4 regions of the Mesorhizobium sp. M8A.F.Ca.ET.057.01.1.1 genome follow, and region 4 is predicted to be linked to each of the others. Evidence: riboswitches for the same ligand, from Rfam matches in the RefSeq annotation. Region 4 holds a riboswitch; each other region holds the start of a gene.

Region 1 (3,564 bases), 3.3 Mb from region 4:
CGCGGCGAGGGTTAGCGCAGCACTTCCAGCGAAGCAAGTCAAACCTTGTTCAAAACAACGAGCTGGACGGCATTCCGGGAGAAACTGGTCTCATAGGCTCCTGTTTGATTTCCTTCTCTTTTTACTCCACTTTTCTCTCCTGACAGGGTTGCCGCCAAAACCCTGCTAGCATGGGCTGGAATCACCCATCACATCTTGTCAAAGCACCCTCAGAGTGACGCCTGCATGAAGGAAAAGATCTCGCTTGCCGCCGCCCGGCGCATCGCGCTCGCCGCTCAGGGATTTCTCGATCCCCGCCCCGCCGGCACGCCCGACCGCCGCCATTTCGCCCGCGTTCTGTCGCGCACCGGCCTGTTGCAGATCGATTCCGTCAGCGCCGTGGTGCGAGCCCACTACATGCCGCTCTATTCGCGTCTGGGCCCTATCCCCTGGCTTTGCTCGACAACGCCGCCGTGACGCGCAAGCGCACGGTGTTCGAATACTGGGCGCACGAAGCCTCGTTCCTGCCGGTCGAGACCTACCCGCTGATGCGCTGGCGCATGCAGCGCGCCGAGCAAGGCGATGAAATGTATCTGGGGCTGGCCAAATGGGGACGTGAGCACGCCTCCTATATAGAAGAGATCTACCGCGAGGTCGTCCAGCGCGGGCCGATCGCCGCTTCCGCGCTCGAAGGCCAGAAAGGTTCCGGCGGCTGGTGGGGTTGGAGCCACGCCAAGCACGCCTTCGAATGGCTGTTCTGGGCCGGCCGCATCACCACGGCGCACCGGCGCGGTTTCGAGCGCTTCTATGACCTGCCGGAGCGGGTGCTGCCGCAAGCGATCCTCGACCTGCCGGTGCCGACGCCCGAGGATGCACATCGGGAATTGCTGCGCATCTCTGCCCGCGCCCACGGCATCGCCACATCAGGCGACCTGCGCGACTATTTTCGGCTCTCCCCCGCCGACATGAAAGGCCGGCTCGAGGAACTGGTCGAACTCGGCGAGTTGCTGCCGGTCCGGGTCGAGGGTTGGGACAAGCCGGCTTACCTTCACAAGGATGCGCGTTTGCCGCGCAAGGTCGAGGCCCGCGCCCTGCTGGCGCCGTTCGATCCGGTCGTCTTCGAGCGCTCGCGCTCAGAGCGGCTGTTCGATTTCCACTATCGCATCGAAATCTACACCCCGGCCGAGAAGCGCCAATACGGCTACTATGTCCTGCCCTTCCTGCTTGGCGACAGGATCGTGGCGCGCGTCGACCTCAAGGCCGACCGGCCGGCAAGCGTCCTGCGCGTCCATGCCGCCTATGCCGAGCCCTGCGCGCCGCCAGAGACGGCGGCTCAGCTCTATGAAGAGTTGAAGCAGATGCAGGGCTGGCTTGGCCTCGAACGCATCGAAGCGACGCCTGCCGGCGACCTGGGCCCGGCGCTGTCCGACATCGCGGTGTCGTAAGCTCGCGTTGACACCGCCGCCCGCAACAGCATAAATCCGATCCAGACGGTCTCCTCTCAGCAAAGGGAGGAGCCAAGAGGGAATGCGGTGCGGGCCGAAAAACCCAAATCCGCGGCTGTCCCCGCAACTGTAAGCGAAGAGCCAAGGCCGAAAGCCACTGGGATTGTCCCGGGAAGGCGGCTACCCAAGGCGATGACCCGCGAGCCAGGAGACCTGCCGTCTGGAATGCAAGAATCCGATCGCCCGGCGGGTTTTCCGGGCAAGGAGCCTGATTTGGACCGCGACAGCAGTTTCTCGGCTGAAACAACGGACATTTCGTCCGGCGGGGATGATTCCCTGGCCGGCATCACTGTCATCGTCTGCGCCTCCTGTCGCGACGAGACCGGTTCCGACGCCCATCCCCGGGCCGGCGAACTTTTGGCTGAAGATACGCGCCAAGCCGCCTCGGGCGAGCAAATTCGCATCCGTACGGTCGAATGCCTCGGCAATTGCAAGCGCCGGCTGAGCGCCGCGATCCTGCGCGACGGCTGCTGGAGCTATGTGTTCGGCGACCTGACCGCGACCAGCGGCGCCGATCTCGTCGCCGGCGCGAAACTCTTCGCCACCTCGACCGACGGCCTCATTCCCTGGCGGGGCCGGCCCGACACCCTCAAGCGCGGCCTCGTTGCCCGCATCCCTCCTCTCGACATGCTGAAGGACTTGACATGACCGCTCCAAATTCGGCCGGCAATCTCTCCCGCATTCCGTGCACCGTCGTTACCGGCTTCCTCGGCGCCGGCAAGACGACGCTGGTCCGCCATCTCCTGGAAAACGCCGGCGGCAAGCGTATTGCCATCATCGTCAACGAATTCGGCGACATCGGCATCGATGGCGAAATCCTGAAAGGCTGCGGCATCGACACCTGCCCCGAGGAAAACATCGTCGAACTGGCCAATGGCTGCATCTGCTGCACCGTCGCCGACGATTTCGTGCCCGCGCTCGACCAGATCCTGTCGCTGACGCCGAAAGTCGACCACATCCTGATCGAAACCTCGGGCCTCGCTCTGCCCAAGCCGCTAGTCCAGGCGTTCCAGTGGCCGACGGTGAAGAGCCGCGTGACGGTTGATGGCGTCATCGCCGTGGTCGACGGCCCCGCATTGGCCGAGGGCCGCGTCGCCAACGACATGGACGCCTTGCAGGCGCAGCGCGCCGGGGATGAGAGCCTCGACCACGACGATCCGGTGGAAGAGGTGTTCGAGGACCAGATCGCCTGCGCCGACCTGATCATCCTGTCGAAGAGCGACCTGATGGATGCCGCCGGCTCGGCCCGCGCCAACGCCATCGTCAACGAACACTCCGCCCGCGCCGTGAAGATCGTGCCGACGTCGCATGGCAAGGTCGATCCCTCGGTGCTGCTCGGGCTCGGTCTTGCCGTCGAGGACGACATCGAGAACCGCAAGTCCCATCATGACGGCGCATTCGACCACGAGCATGACGACTTCGACACGTTCATCGTCGACATTCCCTCGATCGCCAATCCGGACGATCTGGCAAAGCGCGTCGCCGCGGCCGCCGAACAGGAAAACGTGCTGCGTGTGAAAGGCTTCGTCGAGGTCGGCGGCAAGCCGATGCGGCTCCTGCTGCAGGCCGTCGGCCCGCGCGTCAATCATTACTATGACCGCGCCTGGGCCGCCGAGGATGATCGCCGCTCGCGCCTGGTCGTCATCGGCCTCAAGGGGCTGAACCGTCCGGCGATCGAACGTATACTCGCCGGCTGATTTCAGACACGGACCGCGATGCACATCCTCACCACGACCTCCGCTTCGCTCGACGATCTCGCCGAGCCTGTCGATCTCAGGCAGACGCCGGCGGACATCGTGGCCTTGTCCTTCACCGACAGCGATCTCGCCGGACTGGCGGCAGCGTGGAAGGCGGACGCCGACCGCCTGCCCACCATGCGGCTCGCGGCACTGCGCGACCTGCGCCATCCCATGTCCGTCGACCTCTGGATCGACAGCGTCGCCCGCCATGCCAAGGTCATCCTGGTGCGCATCCTCGGCGGCTACGACTGGTGGCGCTATGGCTGCGACCAGCTGGCGGTGATTGCCCGCGAACGCGGCATCAAACTGATGCTGCTTCCAGGTGAAAGCCATGACGAGGA
Region 2 (3,564 bases), 3.3 Mb from region 4:
GCGCTATTGTTCATGGCCATCTTCTGGGGCAAGGCGGGAAAACGCTTTGGCGGCCGGCGGACGATGACGTTTGCCTATTTCGCCATGTCGGCATCGCTGCTGGCCGCCGGCACGATCGGAGCGACGGCACCGTTGCTGACCGGCGCCTTCCTGTTGTGCGGCGCCTTCTTCACCATCGCGCTCGACGCGCTGGGTTCGACCGCCTTCATGCGCTCTGTACGTTCCTATGAGCGGGCGCAGATGGCGGCGGTCTACCGCACCTATCTCGACTTTTCAGAACTCACGCCGCCGCTGGTCTATTCGGTGGTGCTGGCTTTCTTCGGGCTGGGATCGGTGTTCGTCACGCTCAGCCTGCTGGCAGCGTTTTGCGGCTTCATGACCTGGCGCTATCTGCCGAAATCCCTCTAATCAGGGCAAAGCGCCGCATGGCGCTCGCGCACCCAATTGTGGAAGCGGTGCAAATCATATTCCTCGGGCATCAGCACGCCGGATGTATGGCGCATCGAGCGCAGGCCCTTCTGGTTGACCTCGCAGATCGCGGCGTCCTCCTCCAGCACCTGTGTGCCAAAGGTGATGATGTTGTCGATATCGGTCTCGGCGAGCGCCTCGGGCGCGAACAGCCACTCCGCGACAAGCTCCGTCTGTTCGGGACCGAGCGGCACCAGCCGCACGGTCCTGACATAGTCGACATGGCCGACGATGAACATCGAGGGCAGGCTGGTGGCATAGGTCTGACCGACGGCGCGTTCGGCTGGCGTCAGCCCCGAGAAGACCGGCCCATGCGCCTGGCCGTCACGCGACCAGGTCTGGGCGCCTGCGCGCAGGCCGCCGGAAAACTCCGGCGCGTCATTGTCGGCGTGGCGAACCCATTCGGGATCGTCCTGCCGGCTCATCAGGCCGCGGCCATAGATCGGCACCAGCCGCGACAGGTCCTTGTGGACGCCCGGACAGTGCAGGCACTCGTTGAAGTTTTCCCAAAAGATCTTCCAGTTGCAGTTCATGACCTTGCGCAGCACATGGCCTGAGACCAGCGATTCGAGCGGCCAGTTGCCGAGGTTGCCGGAAGCGGGATCGAAAGAGGATAGCGCCGAGCCGGCGGCATCTTCAGCAAGATTGACGAAGACGAAACCCCGCCACACCGAGAGCGCGACGCGATAAAGCGGGTGATCGGCCTTTTCGAAGCCGTCAGGCAGCGATTTCGACGGCACGCGCACCAGGTCGCCGCGCAGCGAGTAGGACCAGGCGTGATACGGGCAGGTTATCAGCCGCGCTTTCAGGCGGCCCTCGCTCTCCTGGCAAAGCTGCGAGCCCCGATGGCGGCAGGTGTTGTGGAAGGCGCGCAGCTCACCTGTGTCGTCGCGCAGCACGAGAATGTCCTGCGTGCCGATGCGGAATCGGCGGAAGGTTAGCGGCTGCGCCAGATCGGCCTCGCGGCAGACGAGCAGCCAGTCTCTGTACCAGATGGCGTCGAGATCACGCTTATAGCTCTCCTGGCCCCAATATGCCGATGAGGGCAGCGTCGGCTCGGCACGGGTCAGCCCGTTATAGGGATCGCGTTCGCTGGCATTGGGCTGCATGGCGGGCTTCCTGTGAGGCTTGCCAGCCGACACCCGGCCATGAAGTTTGTCAATCAGGACGGGATGAGAGCGGCTTTGCCGATACGACGCTCCTGCGCTGGCGGCTGTCGGAATTTGGTTTGCCGCGCGCGGCGAATTTCCCTATAGTCACCAACGTCGTCGGTTCCTTTTTGGGAGCCAAGAGGGAATGCGGTGCGGGCGGGGTTTCGCCCAATGCCGTGGCTGCCCCCGCAACTGTGTGCGGTAGTCCTCTCCATATGCCACTGAAGGTTTTCCTTCGGGAAGGTGGGGAAGGGCGCTTATCCGCGAGCCAGGAGACCTGCCGGCGACAGGAAACTGACTTCGATGCCCTCGGGTGGAGGGTGAAAGGACAAGACATGACTACCGCTACCGTCTCCCTCGGCGCCTCCGTCTCCTCGCAGTCGCGCTTCATGCAGCTCGCGCTCGCGGCGCTGCTCGGCATCTTCGTCGTCGGTTTTGTCGGCTTCTCGCACATCGATGCGGTCCACAATGCCGCCCACGACTATCGCCACTCGATGGCGTTTCCCTGCCACTAACGCGGATATGACATCATGAATCTGTTTCGCAACGTCGTGTTCATCGCGGCGATCGCGGGGCTCGTGGCCGGTGTCGTTCTCGCCTGCATGCAGGCCTATGCTACCGTGCCGCTGATCCTCAAGGCGGAAGTCTACGAAAAGGCCGGGGGCGGCCATCACCACGACCATGGCGCGGCGCCCGCCGCAACCGATACCGGCGCCGTGAGCACGGCCGTTCCGGCAGGCAATGCCATGAGTTCCGCCGCGCCGGCAGCGGACGCAGCCGCTCCGGCGGCGGAGGATGAAGGCTGGGCGCCGGCCGACGGCTTCGAGCGTTTCGCCTTCAGCGTGCTTGCCAATATCGTCACCGGCATCGGCTTCGCATTGGTCTTGGTCGCGGTTTCGGAATTCGCGGGCGGCGTCGGCAACTGGCGCCAGGGCATTTTCTGGGGTCTGGCCGGCTTTGCCGTGTTCACACTGGCGCCTGGCCTCGGCCTGCAGCCGGAGCTGCCTGCAATGCCGGCGGCCGACCTTCTGCCGCGCCAGATCTGGTGGTCGGCAACGGTGGCGGCAACCGCTATCGGCCTTGGCCTGATCGTGTTTCGCAGATCGCTGCCGTTGACCATCCTCGCGGTCTTGTTGATCGTCGCGCCGCATGTCATCGGCGCGCCGCAGCCCAACAGCTTCGAGACGCCAATCCCGGAAGGCCTGCACCATCAGTTCGTGGTGGCGGTGACGGTGACAAATCTGGTGTTCTGGCTGGTGCTCGGCGCGGTCGTCGGCGTGGTGCGCGGGCGCTTCACCGGCACGGCGACCAGCCTTCGCGACAGCTTTGCCTGATCTGGGCAAGCTGACCTTCATCATCGGTGGTGCGCGCTCCGGCAAGAGCGCGCACGCCGAAACCCTGGTGACGGCATTGCCCCCGCCATGGGCCTATATCGCCACGGCGCAAGCCTATGACGACGAGATGCACGAGCGCATCGCGCTGCACCGCTCGCGGCGCGGCGAGGGCTGGTCGACCATCGACGCGCCGCTCGACCTTGCCGAAGCGCTGGAGGCCTTGCCGGATGATCAGCCGGTGCTTGTCGACTGCCTGACGCTGTGGCTGACCAATCACATGCTGGCGGAACACGACGTCGAGGCGGCGTGCCGACGGCTGGCGGACGTGCTGTCGCGGCCGCGCGGGCCTTGGTTCGTGGTGTCGAACGAGGTCGGGCAAGGCATCGTGCCCGACAATGCGCTGGCGCGGCGTTTTCGCGACGACGCCGGCCGCCTCAACCAGCGGGTAGCCGCGGCGGCCGATACGGTGCTCCTTATGGTGGCGGGGCTACCGCTCAAGGTGAAGTGAGATGACCGAAGACAAGGACGAAGAACGCCATCGCGCCAAGATGGCCAAGCGCAAGGCGGTGCAAGACGCCGAGGTCGCGGGCAAGACGATCGAGAAGGGACTG
Region 3 (3,564 bases), 1.3 Mb from region 4:
GCAATTCGCGGGCGGATGCCGCAATGGCTTCGACCGCATGATCGAACGCATGCTGGTTCTGTTTCGACGGTCGCGTCGTTCCACTCAGCTTGCGGACAAACTGGAGTGCCGCGTCGCGGACTTCGTCGTTGGTTGCCGGCGGATCAAAATTGAACAGGGTCTTGATGTTTCTGCACATCGTTTCCAAACCTCCTCTTGTCCGTTTCAATCGGGACGAACTGTATCCTCAATCATGATCGTGTCCAAAAATCGGTAAGACTGCGAGGGGCCTTAGTCCGCGTCGAGCGGCTCGGTTCCAACCGGCTTGCCATCGCGCGACAGCCTGATCTTCTCGACCTTGTCCTCGGCTGCCTTCAGCAAGCGGTCGCAATGCGCCTTCAGCGCCTCGCCACGCTCGTAGATCCGGATCGACTGGTCGAGAGGCACGTCGCCACGCTCCAGATCATCGACGATCTTCTCCAACGCGTCGAGTGCCTGTTCGAAGCTCATCGCCTTGACGTCTTCGTTGATCTCACCGCTCATCATTCATCCTTTCATCAGTCGCCCTACATGGGCGGCGACCGAAAATGCCAATCCCTGCAGATCGTAGCCACCCTCGAGCAGGCTGACGAGCCGGTTGCCGCTGTGGCGTGTGGCGCGCTGCATCAGTTGGCCGGTCGCCCAGTCGAAATCGTCCTCGGTCAGATTGATTTCCGCCAGCGGGTCGCGGTGGTGCGCGTCGAAGCCGGCCGAAATGATGATCAGGTCGGGGGCGAAATTGTCGAGCGATGGCAGCACGCGCGACAGGAACGCATCGCGAAACACCTCGCTGCCGGTCCGTGGCGCCAGCGGCGCGTTGACGATGTTGCCGGCACCGGTCTCGTTCTTCGCGCCCGTGCCTGGATACAGCGGCATCTGGTGCGTCGAGCAATAGAGCACCGACGGATCATCCCAGAAAATATCCTGCGTGCCGTTGCCGTGATGCACGTCCCAGTCGACGACGGCGACACGCTCGGCGCCGTGCCTCTTCTGCGCATAGCGGGCAGCGATCGCCGCCGTGTTGAAGAAGCAGAAGCCCATGGCGGTGGTCTTTTCTGCGTGGTGGCCAGGCGGACGGGCGGCGACGAAGACATTGTCGGCGCGGCCTGCAAAGACGTCGTCGACGGCGGCATTGGCGGCGCCGATCGCCGTGATCGCGGCCTGCCAGCTCTTCGGGCTGGCGGTGGTGTCGGCGTCGATGTGGGCAATGCCTTCGTCGGGGATGGCGGCGCGGACACGCGCGACGAAATCGGCGGGATGCGCGTAGAGGATCGTCGCCTCGTCGCCTTGCGATGCCTCGACGCGGTCGAGCGCGGCAAAAGCTTCGTCGTCGAGCACGCGCTCGATGGCGCGCAGGCGGTCGGGCCGCTCGGGGTGACCCGGCGGGGTGATGTGTTCGAGAAAGATGGGGTGCGTGTAGAGACGGGTAGCCATCTCCCCTATCTAGTGCCCCGGCGCCGTAATGGCCATGCGTTGCGGCTTGATCGCTGGGGAAAATCACGCCTGCGTCCATTGGCGTCGCTGCGGGGATTGGCGGCGCCGGGGCTTCGGCGTAAGGTTGGAGCCACTGCCTGGTGCCTGCCGGTCTGTTTGTTTTAGCGGCATTCTGCGACGCCAAGTGATTTCACTTGGCAGCAAATGCTCCGGCGGGAGAATCGGGAACACGGTTAAATTCCGTGGCGTGCCCAACGCTGTAAGGGGGACCGCGCCGGTAAATGCCACTGTCGATGACGGGAAGGCACCGGACGCGGGTTGATCCCGAGCCAGAAGACCGGCCTGGCAGGCATCGTCATCCGCATGGTCAGGCGGATGACATCAGAGCGACGTGCGTCCTCTTGGACGCACAAAGTACGCTCTGAGAATTTGAACTGCTGCAATCGCAAGGGGACAAGCGATGCCGGAAGCCACGACCGCTCCAATGGGCGATGGATTTGATCAGATAGCGCGTGACGCGGTTTATCGCGCCATGTTCACGCGGCGCGACGTCCGCAGCCATTTTACATCGGAGGCGATCGACGATGCAGTGCTGGCGCGGCTGCTGCTTGCCGCCCACCACGCGCCATCGGTCGGCTTCATGCAACCCTGGAACTTCATCGTCATCCGCGATGCCAAGCGACGGACGGAGGTGCGCGACCTGTTCCTTGCCGCGCGTGAGCAGGAACTGCCGACAATCGAGGCAGACCGGCAGGCGCTCTACCGCAAGCTCAAGCTTGAAGGCATCTGTGAAAGCGCGCTCAACATCTGCATCACCTGCGACCGCGAGCGCTCGAAAGGCTCGCCACTGGGACGCTGGCACAACCCGGAAATGGATCTCTACAGCACGGTCTGCGCGGTGCAGAATTTCTGGCTGGCCGCGCGCATCGAGGGTGTTGGCGTCGGCTGGGTCAGCATCATCGAGGCGCAAGCGCTGAAAAGCCTGCTGTCTGTCCCCGACCACGTGACGCCGGTCGCCTATCTCTGCGTCGGCCGTGTCTCGGAGTTCGCGCCGAAACCCGACCTCGAAACACATGGCTGGGGCCGACGCCTGCCGCTGCCCGACCTGATCATGAGCGAGACGTTTTGCGGCCAGGGTGAGGCACCGCTCAAATCGGCGGTGGCGCGCCTCGACACCGTCGCAGGTGCGCCCGCCAGCCCCGCCGATCAGAGCGTCGCGCCGGCCGTGCCCCAGCGCGAGCCGCCGAAGGTGGACAGCGCCTTGTCCTTGAGTTCCCGGAACTTCGATGAGGCTTCGGCCAGCCGGGTGTCCCAGGCCGGATCAGGCACCTGGCCCTCGATGGTCCTGAAATAGACCTGCATCAGGCAGGCAATGGCGAATGGCTCGATGAAGGCTGCCTTGAAAGCCCAGGCAAAGACGATGGCGAGCACGAAAGCCCAGCCGGCGAGTTGCCCGGGCATGACGTAAAGAATGGCGGCTGCCGGAGCCAGCATCAGCAGGAAAATCACGAAAGACACGCCCCACATGATGACCGCCAGCCAGACGGCGTTCTTGACCATGGTCTTGCCGTTCTGGGCGTAGAGCACCACGCCTTGGCGCGCCGTCTCGAACGGCGAGGACGAATTGATGCGGATGTTGTAGCCGAGAATGATCTCGTCGACATAGGTCAGCGATAGCCGGATCACCGTGTTGAGGAACGAGACCAGGCCGCTCAGGCCTGGGATGGGCAGGAAGGCCGCGATGCCACCCAGCAGGCCGGTGATGGCGCGGATGGCGCCCTTGACCAGCTGGTCGACGACGAAAAGGATGTTCGCCTCGGCAAAGCGCTCGGTCACAACCTCTTTCGCGTAGGCGATCTGGTTCTGGCCGTCGGGAACGTCATGTCCGTCGATCAGATGCACCATGACGGCGATATGGCCGGCCTTGACGACGTAGAGGATGTATTCGCGCAGCCAGTAGACAGCGATCGAGACGACGCCGAAACCGACCACGCCGCCCCAAAGGGCAAAGGACAACGGTCCGTCGGGATCGGTGGAGATATGGCCGACGCCGTAGCCGACCGAGGCACCGGTGCCGGTGGCCATGATGTAGGCCAGCGTGATGCCGAAATA
Region 4 (3,564 bases):
GAAGCAAAAGCCGCCTGAGACCAACCGTGTCTGGACAACGCAAAAAGAGAGCGGCGGGCTGGCCCGCCGCTCTCTTTTTTATACGTCACCACGGCTGGTTAGTTGTTGCCGAAGAGATTGCGGTCTGCGCCCTGAGGTGCGGACTTCTGCACGTCGCCCGACGAATTGAGCAGCTTGTAGACAGGCGAGTCGCTGTTGCGGATCGAACCCGTATGCGACGTATCGACATTGACGGTCGACGAGGCAGTGGGCTGATTGGCGCTGTTAGAGCCATAGTTCTCACTGCCGGCGAAAGCGCTGCCGGAGAGGGCCAGAACGGCGGCGGCAGCAATAAGGATCTTGTTCATTTCAAATACTCCTGATGTCTTGAATTCCACGAGCGGCGGGCAAGCCGCCACTCTCGGACGGGCCGTTACCGGCCGAAGAGGTTGCGATCGCTGCCTTGCTGGGCAGGCGCCTGGGTGGCCGGAGCCGACTTGCCGATCGACGCGGTGTTCGCGTTGTCGGTCGACGTGACCGCCGCCTGGTTGGCGTTGTTCGAACCATAATTCTCGCTGCCAGCAAAGGCGCTGCCGGAGAGGGCCAGGACGGCGGCGGCAGCAATGAGGATCTTGTTCATTTTAGGTACTCCTGAATTTGTGGCATCCACCGGCGCGGCAAGGTCGCCCCGCCGCGAGCCGGGGATCGGCCGTTAGTTGTTGCCGAAGAGGTTGCGGTCGGCGCCCTGGGCAGGTGTCTGGGCAGCCGGCTCCGACTTGCCGGTCGAAGCGGTGTACGAGCTGTCGGTAGTGGCCGCGGGAGTGGCGACGTGCGAACCGTATTGGTCGCTACCAGCGAAGGCGCTGCCGGAAATGGCCAGAACGGCGGCGGCAGTGAGAACAATCTTTTTCATTTTGGGTACTCCAGTATTTTTCCGTCCGTCTAGCGGCGTGTCTTGGGATTAAAATCGCGTCGTTCGGACAGCCCCGATGTGGGAGAGCACCCTTGCCGTTTCCAATCACGAAGTTGTTCAGCGTGGACCATGACTCCACTACTTGAAATTGTACCAGCGCTTTCCACATCTCTTATTTTCTATCGTAATATCAATTGGTTAACTGAAGACGATACCTCGATCACCAACTGTATCGAAGGTTCGGCGTTCACACCGTCCTGCACGCACCGTCAACAGAAACGAACCGTTCGGTTCGATTTTAGAATCTGCTAATAGTCACCTTTTGAAACTGTTAACCCTTTTGCCCCCGGCAAAGGGGGCGAAAACGGCGCCTGCGCGCCAGGCGACAGAATGCGATTCCAACGCCTACGAACCTGTCATGACGATCCAGCATGCGTGTCGCGCCGCATGGATGCGATGTCGCTTTCGTGCCGATGTCGCAAAGCCTGTCGTGATTAGATCAGGCATCTCAGGTGCCGCTGCGTGACGACGGAGCGGAGAATTGGGAAGCCGGTCAGATTCCGGCGCTGCCCCCGCAACGGTGGTGGAGTTCAAGTCGCAACGGGAGACCACTGGGCGAAAGCCTGGGAAGGTGTCGCGATGGTCCGCAAGGACGACTCCAGAGCCCGGAAACCAGCCCGAGATCGCTAGAACTCGACTGATCGCGGTGGGCGGTCAAGAGGCGGATGGTGTTTGTCCGGCTTTGCGCCGATCTGCGTCCAGTCCTTCCTCAATCACCACCAGTTCAGTCCTTGAAAATGGGGACAGGACATGGAAGCGCGCAACGACATGCTGGGGCTCTTGAACAGCCGCAGACAAGGCTTTTCGCTGGAACAGCCCTTTTACACGGACCCGGACTTCTTCAAGCTCGACATGGAGCTGATCTGGTATCGCGACTGGCTGTTCATCGGCCATGATTGCGAATTGCCCAAGCCGGGCAGCTTCATCACCGTGCAGATCGGCGACTATCCGGTCGTGCTGGTGCGCGATCAGCAGGGCAAGATCAACGCCTTCCACAATTCCTGCCGCCATCGCGGCAGCCGCGTCTGCAACACCGACAAGGGCATGGCCGCCAAACTGGTCTGCCCCTATCACCAGTGGACCTACGAGCTGGACGGACGCCTGCTGTTCGCCCGCCAGATGGCCGAGGGGTTCGACAAGAGCCAGTTCGGGCTGAAGCCGATCGCCTGCGAAAGCGTCGCTGGCTATGTTTTCATCTGCCTGGCCAAGGAGCCCGCCGACTTCGCGCCGATGCGGGCGATGATCGAGCCCTATCTCAAGCCGCACCGGCTGAGCGAGGCCAAGATCGCCTTCGAGAGCACGATCATCGAGAAGGGCAACTGGAAGCTGGTCTGGGAAAACAACCGCGAATGCTATCATTGCGCGGGCAATCATCCCGAGCTGTGCAAGACCTTCCCGGAAGCACCGACCGTGACCGGCGTGCAAGGCGCCGACAGCGATCCGGAGATGCTGGCGCACTGGGCGAAGTGCGAAGCTATTGGCCTGCCCAGCAAATTCCGCATCGACCCGGCCGGGCAATATCGCGCCACCCGCGCGCCGCTGCTGCGCGATGCCCAGAGCTACACGATGACCGGCAAGCGGGCGGTGAGGAAGGACCTGTCCGACAGCGTCTCGGCCGACCGCATCGGCACGCTGATGCACTATCACTATCCGACGACCTGGAACCACATCCTCATCGATCACGCGGTCACCTTCCGCGTGCTGCCGGTCAGCGCCACCGAAACGGCGGTGACGACGAAATGGCTGGTGCACAAGGACGCGGTCGAGGGTGTCGACTACGATCTCGCCGAACTCACCCATGTCTGGACCGAGACCAACGACCAGGATCGCCGCATCGTCGAGGAGAACGCCTTCGGTATCCTGTCGCCCGCTTACGAGCCCGGCCCGTATTCGGAGCTGCATGAAGGCGGCGTCATCCAGTTCGTCGACTGGTATGCCCGCTTCATCGGCCCGCGCCTTGCCGAAGGCGGGCGGCCGGCGCTGCGCAGCGTCGCCTAGCGCATGTCGCCCAAAAGTGTGCAGCGGTTTTGGGATCACGACATGCGCAAAATGAAAGGTATGCAGGGATGAATGCCATGACCGACCTTGGCCTCTATCGCCATCTCGACCAGATGGCGCCGTGGAACGACAGGCTGCAGGTGCTGGAAGTGATCGGTGTCAGCGACGAGGCGCCGGACGTCAAGACCTTCACCTTCCGGTCCGACAACCAGACCTGGTTCCGCTACAAGCCGGGCCAGTTCGTGACGCTGGAACTGCCGACGCCGGATGGGCCGCTGATGCGAACCTACACTCTGTCGTCGTCGCCGTCGCGGCCGTTCTCGATCGCGGTGACGGTGAAGGCGCAGGCGGGCAGCATCGGCACACGCTGGATGTTCGATCACCTGACGCCCGGCTCGCACGTCAAGGCCTATGGACCGGGCGGCGACTTTTCACTGCACAGCCATCCGGCGGCGAAATATCTGTTCATCTCGGCCGGCTCCGGCGTGACGCCGATGATGTCGATGCTGCGCTGGCTGAACGACTGTGCACCATGGACCGATGTCGGCTTCGTCAACTGCGCGCGGCGTCCGGAAGAGATCATCTTCCGCAAGGAGCTCGAACTGCTCGGTGGC

What was found. A riboswitch is a leader RNA that binds a small molecule or an ion and turns the genes downstream of it on or off. The one in region 4 is predicted to bind cobalamin.
Region 1: linked by a shared signal. The riboswitch ahead of EJ077_RS11925 (DUF1636 family protein) and the one ahead of EJ077_RS28175 (aromatic ring-hydroxylating oxygenase subunit alpha) in region 4 are both predicted to bind cobalamin.
Region 2: linked by a shared signal. The riboswitch ahead of EJ077_RS12130 (CbtB domain-containing protein) and the one ahead of EJ077_RS28175 (aromatic ring-hydroxylating oxygenase subunit alpha) in region 4 are both predicted to bind cobalamin.
Region 3: linked by a shared signal. The riboswitch ahead of bluB (5,6-dimethylbenzimidazole synthase) and the one ahead of EJ077_RS28175 (aromatic ring-hydroxylating oxygenase subunit alpha) in region 4 are both predicted to bind cobalamin.

The regions. Positions count from the first base shown of each region.
Region 1 covers NZ_CP034454.1:2,569,388-2,572,951, reverse strand. The annotation lists partial or broken gene EJ077_RS11930 (winged helix-turn-helix domain-containing protein) at 226-1,424, shown strand; cobalamin riboswitch at 1,454-1,660, shown strand; gene EJ077_RS11925 (DUF1636 family protein) at 1,698-2,132, shown strand; gene cobW (cobalamin biosynthesis protein CobW) at 2,129-3,181, shown strand; partial or broken gene EJ077_RS11915 (cobaltochelatase subunit CobN) at 3,200-3,564, shown strand, end outside.
Region 2 covers NZ_CP034454.1:2,613,681-2,617,244, forward strand. The annotation lists gene EJ077_RS12120 (MFS transporter) at 1-408, shown strand, start outside; gene EJ077_RS12125 (aromatic ring-hydroxylating oxygenase subunit alpha) at 405-1,577, opposite strand; cobalamin riboswitch at 1,721-1,919, shown strand; gene EJ077_RS12130 (CbtB domain-containing protein) at 1,955-2,134, shown strand; gene EJ077_RS12135 (CbtA family protein) at 2,150-2,953, shown strand; gene cobU (bifunctional adenosylcobinamide kinase/adenosylcobinamide-phosphate guanylyltransferase) at 2,946-3,461, shown strand; gene cobO (cob(I)yrinic acid a,c-diamide adenosyltransferase) at 3,463-3,564, shown strand, end outside.
Region 3 covers NZ_CP034454.1:4,685,565-4,689,128, forward strand. The annotation lists gene EJ077_RS22375 (DUF2277 domain-containing protein) at 1-178, opposite strand, end outside; gene EJ077_RS22380 (exodeoxyribonuclease VII small subunit) at 271-522, opposite strand; gene EJ077_RS22385 (histone deacetylase family protein) at 526-1,452, opposite strand; cobalamin riboswitch at 1,631-1,813, shown strand; partial or broken gene bluB (5,6-dimethylbenzimidazole synthase) at 1,985-2,491, shown strand; gene EJ077_RS22395 (hypothetical protein) at 2,659-3,564, opposite strand, start outside.
Region 4 covers NZ_CP034454.1:5,942,416-5,945,979, forward strand. The annotation lists gene EJ077_RS28155 (ABC transporter ATP-binding protein) at 1-18, shown strand, start outside; gene EJ077_RS28160 (DUF680 domain-containing protein) at 99-347, opposite strand; gene EJ077_RS28165 (DUF680 domain-containing protein) at 413-619, opposite strand; gene EJ077_RS28170 (DUF680 domain-containing protein) at 692-892, opposite strand; cobalamin riboswitch at 1,386-1,588, shown strand; gene EJ077_RS28175 (aromatic ring-hydroxylating oxygenase subunit alpha) at 1,703-2,950, shown strand; gene EJ077_RS28180 (hybrid-cluster NAD(P)-dependent oxidoreductase) at 3,028-3,564, shown strand, end outside.